Cytobacillus sp. IB215665: one gene and its partner. The protein of the gene in region 2 interacts with the protein of the main gene of each other region in a pairwise test. Links are inferred from orthologs where the notes say so. Each region holds a gene or a part of one and is shown on either strand. Other genes may lie near its edges.

The links. Proteins that work in one complex are often made in the same cells at the same time.
Region 1: the proteins of SLH52_RS12305 (region 2) and mntR interact in binary tests that used the Escherichia coli proteins (3 or more experiments, as listed by UniProt). The link is inferred for Cytobacillus sp. IB215665 from one-to-one orthologs.

The regions. Positions count from the first base shown.
Region 1 is NZ_JAXBME010000002.1:362,023-367,502, forward strand. The notes cover bases 196-3,050. They hold mntR (transcriptional regulator MntR), read left to right. Parts: upstream 196-1,336; coding sequence 1,337-1,765; downstream 1,766-3,050. Other genes in these bases: SLH52_RS03735 (vitamin B12-dependent ribonucleotide reductase), read left to right, coding at 196-1,014; SLH52_RS03745 (patatin-like phospholipase family protein), read left to right, coding at 2,108-2,989. Also shown: more of SLH52_RS03735, read left to right, coding at 1-195; SLH52_RS03750 (SA1362 family protein), read right to left, coding at 3,061-3,447; SLH52_RS03755 (DUF1385 domain-containing protein), read right to left, coding at 3,515-4,468; SLH52_RS03760 (YqhR family membrane protein), read left to right, coding at 4,850-5,371.
Region 2 is NZ_JAXBME010000009.1:2,678-11,455, reverse strand. Bases 452-3,324 are described here. They hold SLH52_RS12305 (methionine ABC transporter ATP-binding protein), read left to right. Parts: upstream 452-1,311; coding sequence 1,312-2,337; downstream 2,338-3,324. Other genes in these bases: SLH52_RS12295 (MetQ/NlpA family ABC transporter substrate-binding protein), read left to right, coding at 3,011-3,324; SLH52_RS12300 (methionine ABC transporter permease), read left to right, coding at 2,330-2,998; SLH52_RS12310 (O-acetylhomoserine aminocarboxypropyltransferase/cysteine synthase family protein), read left to right, coding at 452-664. In the rest of the region: more of SLH52_RS12310, read left to right, coding at 1-451; more of SLH52_RS12295, read left to right, coding at 3,325-3,865; Fe-S cluster assembly ATPase SufC, read left to right, coding at 4,164-4,949; Fe-S cluster assembly protein SufD, read left to right, coding at 4,967-6,280; SLH52_RS12280 (cysteine desulfurase), read left to right, coding at 6,280-7,500; Fe-S cluster assembly sulfur transfer protein SufU, read left to right, coding at 7,490-7,927; Fe-S cluster assembly protein SufB, read left to right, coding at 7,995-8,778. UniProt on the Escherichia coli protein: Part of the ABC transporter complex MetNIQ involved in methionine import. Responsible for energy coupling to the transport system. It has also been shown to be involved in formyl-L-methionine transport.

The DNA.
Region 1 (5,480 bases), on a different replicon or contig from region 2:
GTAGGCGTTAGAATGCAAGACAATGTTATTGATGCTACACCATATTTCTTGCAGGAAAATAAGAAACAAGCATTAGGGGAACGTCGTGTCGGTTTAGGTGTTATGGGACTACATGACCTGCTTATTTATTGTGAAACAGAGTACGGGTCAAAGGCTGGTGACGATCTAATAGATCAGGTATTTGAAGTAATTGCAACAACTGCTTATCGCACTTCAGTGGAACTAGCGAAGGAGAAAGGAAGCTTTCCATTTCTTGTTGGTGAAACTGAAAAAGATACGATTAGTTTGCGAACAGCCTTCACAGAAACTGGTTATATGAAACGTATGCCTGAAGATATAAAAGAAAATATTAAAAAATATGGTATTAGGAACTCTCACTTATTAACTGTAGCGCCAACAGGAAGTACAGGGACGATGGTTGGTGTATCAACAGGACTTGAACCTTATTTTTCATTCTCTTACTTTAGAAGTGGAAGATTAGGAAAATTCATTGAAGTAAAAGCAGATATCGTTCAAGAATATTTAGATGAAAATCCACATGTAGATGCAAATGATTTGCCAAACTGGTTTATTTCAGCGATGGAACTTTCTCCTCAAGCACATGCGGATGTACAATGTACTATTCAGCACTGGATCGATAGCTCGATTAGTAAAACAGTAAATGCACCACGTGGATATACTGTTGAGCAAGTTGAGAAGGTATATGAACGCTTATATAAAGGTGGTGCAAAAGGCGGGACAGTTTATGTCGACGGAAGTAGAGATGCACAAGTACTTACTTTAAAAGCTGAAGAAAATACTGTTGATAAGAAAGGTGCGGAAATTCCTGAACGTGATTCTGTAAAAAGCCACGTAGTCTTAGTAGATACAATTAATGATTTACGCTCGACTGATGTAACAATTGGCTCTGAAATTGGTAATACATGTCCTGTTTGTCGTAAAGGAACAGTCGAAGACCTTGGGGGTTGTAATACTTGTACTAATTGTGGTGCACAATTAAAATGTGGACTATAACGAGATAACACTACTATACTCAACTAGTTAGCAAGGATGGATGTTTACATACTCCATCCTTTTTCTTTCTTATAGCTAAGCTCTTTTCATAAACGCTGTTCTATTGTTCTCAAATTACGATAAAAAGTGGTTTTATATGTTAATCATTGTTGTACAGAAAGAAAATGGTTGACTACGTGTTTATTTCTTAATCCGAAAAACAACAATCAATGCGAAAACAGCATATGAAAAAAACAAGTGAAATTCCCTTGTAACACTTCTTCATATATTGTACACTTTTAATGATTATTGTTATAAAAATGGAGTAATTGGAGGGTATATCATGCCTACACCAAGTATGGAAGATTATATAGAACAGATCTATATTTTAATAAAAGATAAGGGTTATGCGAGAGTTTCAGATATTGCCGAAGCTTTGTCTGTACATCCCTCCTCAGTTACAAAAATGGTACAAAAACTAGACAAAGATGAATATCTCATATATGAAAAATATCGAGGATTAATGTTGACTACAAAAGGAAAGAAAATCGGTAAACGCTTAGTTGATCGCCATGAATTGTTAGAACAATTTTTACGAATTATCGGTGTAAATGAAAGTGAAATTTACAATGATGTTGAGGGCATTGAACATCATTTAAGCTGGAATGCAATCGACAGGATTGGTGACGTTGTACAATATTTTGAAGAAGATGCAAATAGAGTTGAATCCTTAAAGCGTATTCAACAGAAAACAGATGAGAATCCTTCATAAAATAAGAGTAAGAATATGCGTTTCATCCCCATGTCAGCTTAACTAAAAAAAGAATTAAGTTAGAGAGGCCTTTTCTCGATATTTAATCGGGAAGAGGCCTTTAATTTTCTCTTTAAACTTTCTCAAATATACGATTCTAAACCCATTAACTGTCAGGAGTGCTTTAATCCTTGCTTTTGAGTGTTCTACACACAATTTCCCTATTTCAAGCAACTTTTGATACAAGCGGTATCACTACAATTTTTCTACTTATTAAGAGGATGTATCCGTGCTGTTTTGTTCTAATTGATTCTACTTCTGATTAGACATGTAAAAGATGCATTTCTTTTAGGGGGAGTAGAGATGTATATTGATGGAGTGTTTTCGGGTGGTGGCATAAAAGGGTTTTCTTTAATTGGTGCCTATGAAGCAATAGAAGAAAAAGGCTTACACTTCACAAGAGTTGCTGGAACGAGCGCTGGAGCAATTATTGCTGCATTTATTGCTTCCGGATATAGCAGTAAGGAAATACTTTCAATTATGGAGGAAGTAGATGTAAAGACATTTTTAGATGCTCGTAAATCAATTTTGCCTGCTGCAATTGGCAAGTGGATTCAACTCTATTGGAGAATGGGATTGTATAAAGGAGATGAGTTAGAAAAATGGGTTGGCAGAGAATTAAGGAAAAAAGGTGTTCGTACTTTTAGAGATTTACCAAATGGTTCACTGCGTTTTGTTGCATCAGATTTAACAAATGGAAAAATGCTTGTCTTGCCAAATGATCTTCCTAAATATGGAATGAATCCAGATAGTTTCTCTGTTGCAAAAGCAGTGAGAATGAGTGCTAGCCTACCATATTTTTTTGAACCAGTAAAATTATTAGTAAAAGGAAAACCTGTGATTGTTGATGGAGGGGTTTTAAGTAATTTTCCGATATTTTTGTTTGATGAAGAAAAGAAACTGAAAAAACGACCTGTACTAGGTATTAAATTAAGTGCGAAAGAGAGTGAACAACAGAATAATAAAATAAATAATGCGATTGAGTTATTTCCAGCATTATTTGAGACAATGAAAGTAGCACATGATGAACGGCACATCTCGCGAAGGCACGAAAGAAATATAATCTTTATTCCAATGAATCATACAGTTACAACTGAATTTTCAATTTCTGATGAAAAAAAGCAGGAATTAGTGAAACTTGGATATGATCAAACAAGTAGTTTTTTAAAAAAATGGTCCTATTAGTAGTAGTATAAAGAAAAGAGAGTAGATCAAAAGCTTTGATAATATTTAATAAAAAAAGAAGAACCAAGCTGTTAAAATGATGCTCGGTTCTTCTTCTTTCCTTTTTTTCCTTCTATAACAGTTAAATGTGGATGATCTTTACGCTTTTGAATGTTAGGGTTAGCAGCTTTGTTTGATTGAACAGATTTTGACATTGGTCTAGCTACTTGGTTGTTACGGTTACGTTCATTATATCGCTTTTTTGATTGCTTTACTGCTTTCTTGTATGCAGAATGTTCAGTATTTCTTTTGTTATTACCAGATAGTAACTGTAAAATCATATAAAAAATACCAAAAACAATCAGTCCTGTTATAAGAGTTAAAATAAGTGTTTCAGGTTTATTAAAAAGCACGGACAACAATCCCAGACCACTTAAGCTAATTATTATGATTATTGGTAAAGACGAGCGACGTTGCAACGAATCCACCTCCCTAAACATTCTATATAACTATTGTATTAACCAAAATAGGTCAAGTTGACAAATGTTATACAATTTCTTCAGTTTTATTTATAGCATTAGGGTCATTTTCTAAACGTAATAATTCATTAAATGAAGCAATGGCTACTTCAACTTGACTATCAGTTGGCTCTTTTGTCGTTAATAATTGCAGCCATAACCCAGGATACCCTAAATAACGAAGCAATGGGATATCTCGGAATTTATTGGTAAGTTGCAACACTTCAAACGAAATTCCTAATACTACTGGAATTAATGCGAGTCTATTCACAACTCTAAGCCATAACGGTTCTGTAGCAACAAATGGAAGCATGTAGACAAAAACGCCAACAATCACGGTAAATATAATAAAGCTACTGCCACAACGATAGTGTAGTCTTGATTGATTTTGAACATTTTGGACTGTTAATGGTAAGTCGCTTTCAAATGCATTAATTACTTTATGTTCTGCTCCGTGATATTGAAATACACGCCTGATGAGTGGAGTTAATGAAATAAAGTAAATATAAGCTAACAGCAATAATAATTTAAATAATCCTTCAATCAAAATTTGTGATAAATCAGATGAAAAAATTGGACGAGTTAGTTCAGCCAAAAAAACTGGAATCAAAGTAAAAATAAATTTACCAAATAAAAATGATAGAATACCTACTGCGGCAACACCAAGTATCATTGCTAACTTTGACTCAGATTGTGAATGATCGATTTTTTCATCTTCACTAGGATCGACATCGTATCTTTCAGTTGAGAAATTAAGGTGTTTTGATCCATTTGCACTTGCTTCAAGAATTGCAATAATTCCTCTAAGAAAAGGAATTTTTTTCATTGTCGTTAAAGCTTGTTTTGATTTCCTAGGTAGCCGAAAGTATTCAATTGATTGATCTTTTCTTCGTATAGCTGTTACATAGTGACGTTTTCCACCAAACATGACACCTTCTACAACAGCTTGGCCACCGTAAACCGGTTTGTTTTCTTGAGACATTCAATTCACCAACCTAAAAAATTCATTGAGAAACTTCATCCTATGTATATTTTACTAGAAAATAATAAAAACCTCTAGGTTGATGTGTCAATTGTTAAGGCTCTTTTCGTAAACTTTGTTGATATCTTTGATTTTAGTAGAGCAATTAGAGAGATTTTATACGATTATTAATGTATTAAGAAGAATTCCGTTGCTACATACATACATACATATTTTATCTGAATAGTATAACAATCATACGAAAGCAGGCTGTGTAAATATATTATACCCGTTACAATGTATATTTACACATCTCTGCTAAAATTTCCTATTTGTACCACAGTTATAATTTACAAATAGAAAGAAAATGAGGGGATATACTAGTATAAGAGGTGACTAAATATGGAATCAGAGCAACAAGCATTAGAGCAAAATCAAAAGGAAACCCCGCTACCACTAGTTACAAAGGTTATAGTAATAGGTTTGTGTGGTGGGGTATTATGGAGTTCAATATCGTATTTGGCGTACATCCTAAATTTTACTGAATTGAGTCCTAACCTCGTGTTATTACCTTGGGCAATAGGAGATTGGAAAAACCAAGTTTTAGGAAATGTGATTGGCATCATTGTTATTGGTCTTTTGTCGATCTTAACAGCATTACTATACTATGGATTATTTAAGAAATACGACAATCTTTGGGTTGGGATATTATATGGAGTTGGTTTGTGGTTACTTGTTTTTTATTTATTTAATCCAATATTTCCTGGGTTAAAAGACATGAACGAACTTTCAAGGGACACTGTTATCACTACAATCTGTCTTTACATATTATATGGCGTATTTATCGGATACTCCATTTCTTTTGAAGTGAATGAACTTAATGATCAAAGTCATCCGCAACAACCTTCAACAGAGAAAGAATAGTTGTTAAAAATTTATAAAATAGTCTCTTTCATATAATCTTGGTCTTATTGAAATAAAATTAAAATAGCAAGTTGAAGCTATTTACGACTTCCATCTTTTAAAAGAAGAA
Region 2 (8,778 bases):
AAATGGAACGACTTTAGGTGGAATAATCGTTGATGGAGGCAAATTCAATTGGAATTCTGAGAAGTTTCCAGACTTTATTACCCCTGACCCAAGCTATAATAATCTTATATATGCAGAAGCACTTGGAGAAAGTGCATATATCGTCAAAGCTAGGGTGCAATTATTAAGAGATTTAGGTGCCTCATTAAGTCCGTTTAATGCTTATCAATTTAACCTTGGCCTAGAGACATTACATGTACGGATGAAAGAGCATGTTAATAATGCTATGAAAGTCGTTGAATATTTAGCGAAACACCCGGCTGTAGAGTGGGTTTTGTATCCTGATCATAAAGATCATCCTGCAAAAGAACTTGCTAAAAAATATTTACCAAAAGGTAGTGGGTCCATCGTCGTGTTCGGCATAAAAGGAGGGAGAGAAGCAGGTGCTAAAGTAATTAATCATGTGAAACTATGGTCGCATGTAGCAAACGTAGGTGACGCTAAAAGCTTGATTATCCATCCGGCAAGTACAACACATCAACAATTAAGTAGCGAGGGCTTAAAATCTTCAGGTGTAACAGAAGATTTAATAAGGTTGTCAGTTGGAATTGAGAATATTGACGACCTATTAGAAGACTTAGAGCAAGCAATAGAAACTGCGACAGGACTAACTTCAAGCAAATAATATAGGGTGAATCGATTTGTGTTTTGGCTGTAAATTCCATAAAGATATTCATTGACACATATAAATGAGCGTGATAGAATCACAATTGTACTTTTTAAAAGAGATTAATTTTGAAATGTAATTATAAAAATGAATAAAAAAACATTGATATATACTCTTATCAAGAGAGGTGGAGGGATGTGCCCTATGAAGCCCGGCAACCATCAACGGTGAAGTTGAAATGGTGCCAATTCACACGAAGCGTATGCTTCGATAGATGAGAGAAAGGAATATAATTAAGCCTTTCTGCTCACATGTGCGGAAAGGCTTTTTAATTTTGTTGTTAAGCTTTTCTATTAGGTTGATTACGCATTAAATGTTGCTGTTCGTACAAAAATATAAACATATATTCATTTTGTATTCGTAATATCTTATCTTTTACACATGCTGTCTTCATAATGATTGTTGTTGTTCTTCGTATGAAGAAGTTAACAAAGTATACGAAAAGAGCCTTTTATAAAAAACAATGATAATGGATAAAACGATTGTCTAGCTGCTAGAAGAGCTAATATCTCCATACTAACAAAAATATGGAAGATCGTTTAGTTTGCAACATAAAACATACTAAACATATATGAATAATATGATTAAGGAAGTAGGTGAGCCTTTTGATAAAACTATCTGGGGTAAAAAAAGTATATCAATCTCAAGAAGGAGAAGTAGTTGCTGTAGATAATGTCAATTTGAATATTGCTAAGGGTGAAATATTTGGCATTATTGGTTACAGTGGTGCAGGAAAAAGTACACTCATTCGTTTGTTAAACCAGCTTGAAGCAGCAACAGAAGGAACAATTACGATCAATAATTATGAAATGACCTCTATTAAAGGGGATGAGTTACGTAAATCACGACAAGAAATTAGTATGATCTTTCAGCATTTTAATTTGCTTTGGTCAAGAACTGTACGGGAGAATATATCCTTTCCATTAGAAATTGCTGGCATTCGAAAAAAAGAACGATTGAAGAGGGTGGATGAGCTAATCAAGCTAGTAGGGTTGGGGGGAAGAGAAAATGCGTATCCTTCACAACTAAGTGGTGGCCAAAAGCAGCGAGTTGGAATAGCTCGTGCTTTAGCAAATCGCCCGAAGGTATTATTATGTGATGAAGCAACCTCAGCACTTGATCCACAAACAACAGACTCGATTCTTGAGTTGCTTGTGGATATTAATAAAAAGCTAGGTCTCACAATTGTGTTAATTACTCATGAAATGCATGTGATTCGTAAAATATGTCATCGTGTAGCTGTAATGGAAAATGGCAGCATTGTTGAACAAGGTGAAGTTTTATCGGTGTTTCAGCAACCGAAAGCTCCAATAACTAAGAAGTTTGTTAAGCAAATTACAGAACCAGAAGAAGCGACAGAAACAATTGAGCATATTTTAGAAAGCTACCCTGAAGGTAAAGTTATTAAGCTGTTGTTTGTTGGGGATGATGCTGAACAACCTTTAATAGCAGAATTAATCCGCCAGTTTAAAATTGGCATCAATATTATACAAGGAAAGATCTCGCATACACAGCACGGTGCATATGGCACATTGTTTATTCATATGACAGGAACCGATGAAGAGATAAACCGCTCGATCACATATATAAAGGAAAAACATGTGGCAGTGGAGGTGATACAGCATGGTTAGTCAACTATTTGTAAATGTTAATTGGGAAAAAATGTCGGAAGCAACATTTGAAACTTTATATATGACTGTGACATCGGTGATTGCAACATTTGTTTTTGGTGTTATATTAGGGCTCTTACTTTTTTTAACATCGAAGGACAACCTATTGGAACATAAGTTGGTTAATACAATCATCAGCAGTTTTGTAAACATTTTTCGTTCTATACCATTCATTATTTTAATCATTTTATTAATTCCGTTAACAAAATTCATGCTTGGGACAATTAGAGGAGCAAATGCCGCTTTACCTGCTCTCGTAATTGGAGCAGCACCTTTCTACGCAAGAATGGTAGAAATTGCATTGCGAGAGATTGATAAAGGTGTTATTGAGGCGGCACGGTCTATGGGGGCGAAAACAAGAACAATCGTTTTCAAGGTGCTGCTACCTGAAGCACTTCCTGCACTCATATCAGGAATTACAGTGACAGCAATTGCTCTAGTTGGTTATACTGCCATGGCTGGAATTATCGGTGCGGGGGGCCTTGGGAATTTGGCTTATTTAGAAGGTTTTTCTCGCCGTCATACCGATGTTGTTGTTGTAGCAACCATTTTTATTCTTATTATAGTGTTTATCCTCCAATACATTGGAGATTTTATAACATCAAAAATAGACAAAAGATAGGAGAAGATCATCATGAAAAAAATATTTGCAATCGTAAGTACATTACTCGTAGTTTTTGCTTTGGCAGCATGTGGAACGAGTGAAAAAGAAAGTTCATCAGAAAAGAGTCAAACGAATCAAGCTTCAGAAGAGAACAAGCAATTAGTAGTTGGAGCTTCGAATGTACCGCATGCGGAGATTTTAGAACAAGTACAACCGATATTAGCTGACAAGGGAATTGATTTAGTTATAGAAACATATCAAGATTATATTTTGCCGAATGAAGATTTAGATAGTGGTGACCTTGATGCTAACTATTTTCAACATATACCATATTTAGAATCGCAAATGGCTGATGTAGGCTATGATTTCGTGAATGCAGGTGGTATTCATATTGAACCAATCGGAGTATATTCACAAAAATATAGCAGCTTAGATGAATTACCAGAAGGTGCTGTAATTATTATGAGTAACTCAGTGGCTGATCATGGGCGTATTTTAACAATGCTAGAATCACAGGGCTTAATTAAGTTAGCAGATGACGTTGAAAAAGTAGAAGCAACACTTGATGATATTGTAGAAAATCCAAAAAATCTTAAATTTGAAGCTGAAATCGACGCTGCTTTATTACCTGAGTTTTATAATAATGACGAAGGTGATGCTATTTTAATCAATACAAACTATGCGATTGATGCTGGATTAAATCCGTTAGATGATGCTATTGCAATTGAAGGCGCTGATTCTCCTTATGTAAATATTATTGCTGTGCGTAGTGGTGATGAAAAAAATAAGGAAATTGTCGAATTAGTTAACGCTTTGCGCTCAGAAGAAATCCAAAATTATATTATTGAAGAATTTGAAGGAGCAGTTGTCCCTGTTTCAGAATAAGAAATAAGAAGAAAAACCAGTGATTTCACTGGTTTTTTCTTCTTATTATCGTATAATGAGTTTGATGTGTATTTTGGATGTTTTTTGTTTTTTATGCAAACAATATATGTCGAAGACAATCTTTACTTATCTACATATAATGAAAGAAAATACTTTTTAAACTTTTTTATTTAAAAAGTATAGCTATGGTGTTAAATGGTTGCTAATACTTTTCATTTGTTATAAGATTGTAATGAGAATAAAATGAGAATGAAAGTATTTTAACAAATAGTATAGAAGATAAATTGGAGGTATAGTAATGGCAGCATCAACATTAACAATTAGAGATCTTCATGTTTCTATTGACGGTAAAGAAATTCTAAAAGGGGTAGACCTTGACATAAAAGGTGGAGAAATTCACGCGATTATGGGACCTAATGGTACAGGTAAATCAACCTTATCTGCAGCAATCATGGGTCATCCAAAATATGAAGTAACGCAAGGTAGCATAACACTGGACGGTGAAGATGTGCTGGAAATGGAAGTAGATGAGCGTGCGCGTGCTGGTCTATTCCTTGCTATGCAATATCCAAGTGAAATTAGTGGTGTAACAAACGCTGATTTTTTACGTTCATCTATTAATTCTCGTCGTGAAGAAGGCGATGAAATCTCATTAATGAAGTTTATTCGTAAAATGGATAAGCAAATGGACTTCTTAGAAATGGACCCAGATATGGCACAACGTTACTTAAATGAAGGTTTCTCAGGCGGTGAGAAAAAACGAAATGAAATTTTGCAATTAATGATGCTTGAGCCAAAGATTGCAATTTTAGATGAAATTGACTCAGGTTTAGATATCGATGCGTTAAAAGTGGTTTCCAAAGGTATTAATGAGTTGAGAAGTTCTGAGTTCGGTTGTTTAATTATTACTCACTATCAACGTCTATTAAACTATATTACTCCAGACAAAGTACATGTAATGATGCAAGGCCGTGTTGTTAAATCAGGTGGTCCTGAGCTAGCTCAACGTCTTGAAGCAGAAGGCTATGACTGGATTAAAAATGAGCTTGGAATTGAAGATGAAACAGTAGGCCAAGAAGCGTAAGCGTTAGGAGGATGGACATGTCAACAATTGATACGAAACATTCATTCGATCAGGATTATGTTAGAGGTTTGTCAAAAGATCTAGGTGAACCTGAATGGTTACTAGATCTCCGCCTACAAGCTCTTGCGAAATATGAAGAGTTACCTCTACCGAAACCTGATAAAACTAAAATAGATAAATGGAATTTTACTAATTTTAAGAACCACCTAGTAAATAGCGAAAAATATACATCGTTAGACGAACTTTCAAGTGAGGTAAAGGCACTCATTGAAAGTGAAAAAGATGATAAAAGCCTTTATATTCAACGTAATAATACAGCTGCATTTTTAACGCTACCACAAGATTTAACAGCAAAGGGTGTTATATTAGCTGATATCCATACTGCAGCACGTGAGCATAGTGATCTATTGCAGAAGTATTTTATGAACGATGGGGTAAAGATTGATGAGCATCGACTAACAGCATTACATGGAGCTTTAATGAACGGAGGAGTATTCGTTTACGTTCCAAAAAATGTAGAAGTTGATACACCAATACAGGCTGTATATGTTCACGATGATGCAGACGCTACATTAATGAACCATGTGATTATTGTTGCTGATGATAATAGCTCAGTCACTTATGTAGAAAACTATATTTCAACTACGGAGGTTAATGACGGAGTTGTAAATATTATTACGGAAGTGTTTGCTAACACAAATGCCAAAGTAACTTACGGTGCTGTTGATACTCTTGCACAAGGTGTTACGACTTACGTAAATCGCCGTGGAGTAGCTGGTCGAGATGCGAAAATTGAGTGGGCATTAGGACTTATGAACGACGGAGATACGGTATCGGAAAATATTACCCATCTTATTGGTGATGGATCTTACGGGGATACTAAAACTGTGGTTGTTGGCCGCGGTGAGCAGACTCAAAATTTCACAACGAGTGTTGTGCACCATGGGAAGCATTCTGAAGGCTATATTTTAAAGCATGGTGTTATGAAAGAGGCAGCTTCCTCTATCTTTAATGGTATTGGAAAGATTGAACATGGGGCTTCAAAATCTAATGCAGAACAAGAATCACGCGTTCTTATGCTTAGTGAAAAAGCACGCGGAGATGCAAACCCGATTCTATTAATTGATGAAGATGATGTAACAGCTGGACACGCTGCATCTGTTGGTCGAGTTGATCCAATTCAACTATATTATTTAATGAGTCGTGGGTTGCCGAAGGAAGAAGCGGAACGTCTTGTTATTCATGGCTTTTTAGCACCTGTTGTTAACGAGCTTCCAATTGATTCGGTTAAAGCACAGTTAGTTGAGGTAATCGAAAGGAAAGTAAAATAATGAATATCCAAGATATTCGTGATATGTTCCCAATTCTAAACCAAGAGGTTAATGGAAACAGCTTAGTTTATCTGGACAGCGCTGCGACTTCACAGAAACCAACATCTGTTATTGAAGCACTTGATCAATATTATCGCCAGTACAATTCTAACGTGCACCGTGGTGTTCATACTTTAGGTACAAAGGCTACAGATGGCTATGAAGGCGCGCGGGAAAAGGTTCGAAAATTTATTAATGCAAAAAGCACTGAGGAAGTGATCTTTACACGTGGTACAACTACTGCACTTAATACAGTTGCAGCTAGTTATGGGCGTGCCAACCTTGCAGAAGGTGATGAAATTGTCATTACCTACATGGAGCACCATAGTAATATTATTCCTTGGCAACAGCTTGCAAAAGCAACTGGAGCGACTTTGAAATACTTACCGTTACAGGAAGACGGCACAATCTCCTTAGAGGATGTAGAAAATACAATAACAGATAACACGAAGATTGTATCGATGGTATACGTTTCCAACGTGTTAGGTACAATAAACCCTATTAAAGAAATTACGAAAATTGCTCATAAGCACGGTGCTGTTATGGTTGTTGACGGAGCCCAAAGTACTCCGCATATGAAAGTAGATGTCCAAGACTTAGACTGTGACTTCTACGCCTTTTCTGCTCATAAAATGTGTGGACCGACAGGAGTAGGTGTATTATACGGAAAAAAACATATACTTGAACATATGGAACCAGTTGAGTTCGGTGGAGAAATGATTGATTTCGTTGACTTATATGAATCGACTTGGAAAGAGCTTCCTTGGAAGTTTGAAGGTGGAACACCGATTATTGCAGGTGCAATTGGTTTTGGAGCAGCGATCGATTTTCTTGAAGAAATTGGACTAGATAAGATTGAAGCACATGAACATACATTAGCTCAATATGCTTTACACAGACTATCGGAGGTCGATGGATGTACTATATATGGACCAAGCAAACGAGCTGGATTAGTTACGTTTAATGTTGATGATGTACATCCCCATGATGTAGCAACGGTATTAGATGCTGATGGAATTGCAGTAAGGGCTGGACACCATTGTGCTCAGCCATTAATGAAATGGTTGAATGTTTCGGCTACTGCACGTGCTAGCTTCTATATATATAATAATGAAGAGGATGTAGATCGTTTTGTTTCTTCATTAATTAAAACAAAGGAGTACTTTAGCAATGTCTTTTAATGCCAATCTTGACCAGCTATACCGTCAAGTGATTATGGATCATTACAAAAAACCACGTAATCGAGGTGCTATTGAAGAAGATAGCGTAACGGTGGATATGAATAATCCAACATGTGGTGACCGGATCCATTTAACGATGAAAGTAGAAGATGGAAAAGTTGTTGATGCAAAATTTGAAGGGGATGGCTGTTCAATTTCAATGTCGTCTGCGTCAATGATGACGCAAGCGATAAAAGGGCAGCCAATTTCAAAAGCTATGGAACTTTCAAAAATCTTCTCAGATATGATGCAGGGCAAAGATTATGACGAAGATATCGATTTAGGTGATATTGAAGCTTTACAAGGAGTTTCAAAATTTCCAGCGAGAATAAAATGTGCAACACTTGCATGGAAGGCTATGGAGAAAGGTTTACAAGGGAAAGAGTAACTGTGAGGACGTGAAAATGTCCAACTTTCTCATCTGATGAACATTTAGTTAAAGGAGGCTGCGATCAATGGCAAAAAAAATGCCTGAAATAGGTGATTATAAATATGGTTTTGCGGATAAAGATGTGTCGATTTTCCGTTCAAAACGAGGTTTAACAAAAGAGATTGTTGAAGAAATTTCTCGCATGAAGGAAGAACCACAATGGATGCTCGACTTTCGTTTGAAGTCGCTAGAGCATTTTTATAATCAAGCGATGCCACAATGGGGTGGAGATTTAGCGAGCTTGAATTTTGATGACATTACTTATTATGTGAAGCCGTCTGAAAAATCTGAGAAATCTTGGGATGAAGTTCCTGACGAAATTAAAACTACTTTTGATAAACTAGGTATTCCTGAAGCAGAACAAAAATATTTAGCTGGAGTATCTGCGCAGTATGAATCTGAAGTCGTTTATCATAATATGAAGGAAGACCTTGAAGAACTTGGAATTGTTTTCAAAGATACTGATTCTGCTCTAAAAGAAAATGAAGATATCTTCAAAGAGCATTGGGGAAAAGTCATTCCACCAACTGATAATAAATTCGCTGCATTAAACTCTGCAGTATGGTCAGGCGGATCGTTTATTTATGTTCCACCTGGAGTTAAGGTAGATACACCATTACAAGCATATTTCAGAATCAATTCTGAAAATATGGGACAGTTTGAACGTACACTTATCATTGTTGATGAAGGTGCACACGTTCATTATGTAGAAGGTTGTACGGCACCAGTTTATACAACAAATTCATTGCACAGTGCTGTCGTAGAAATTATTATAAAGAAAGATGCGTATTGTCGTTATACGACGATTC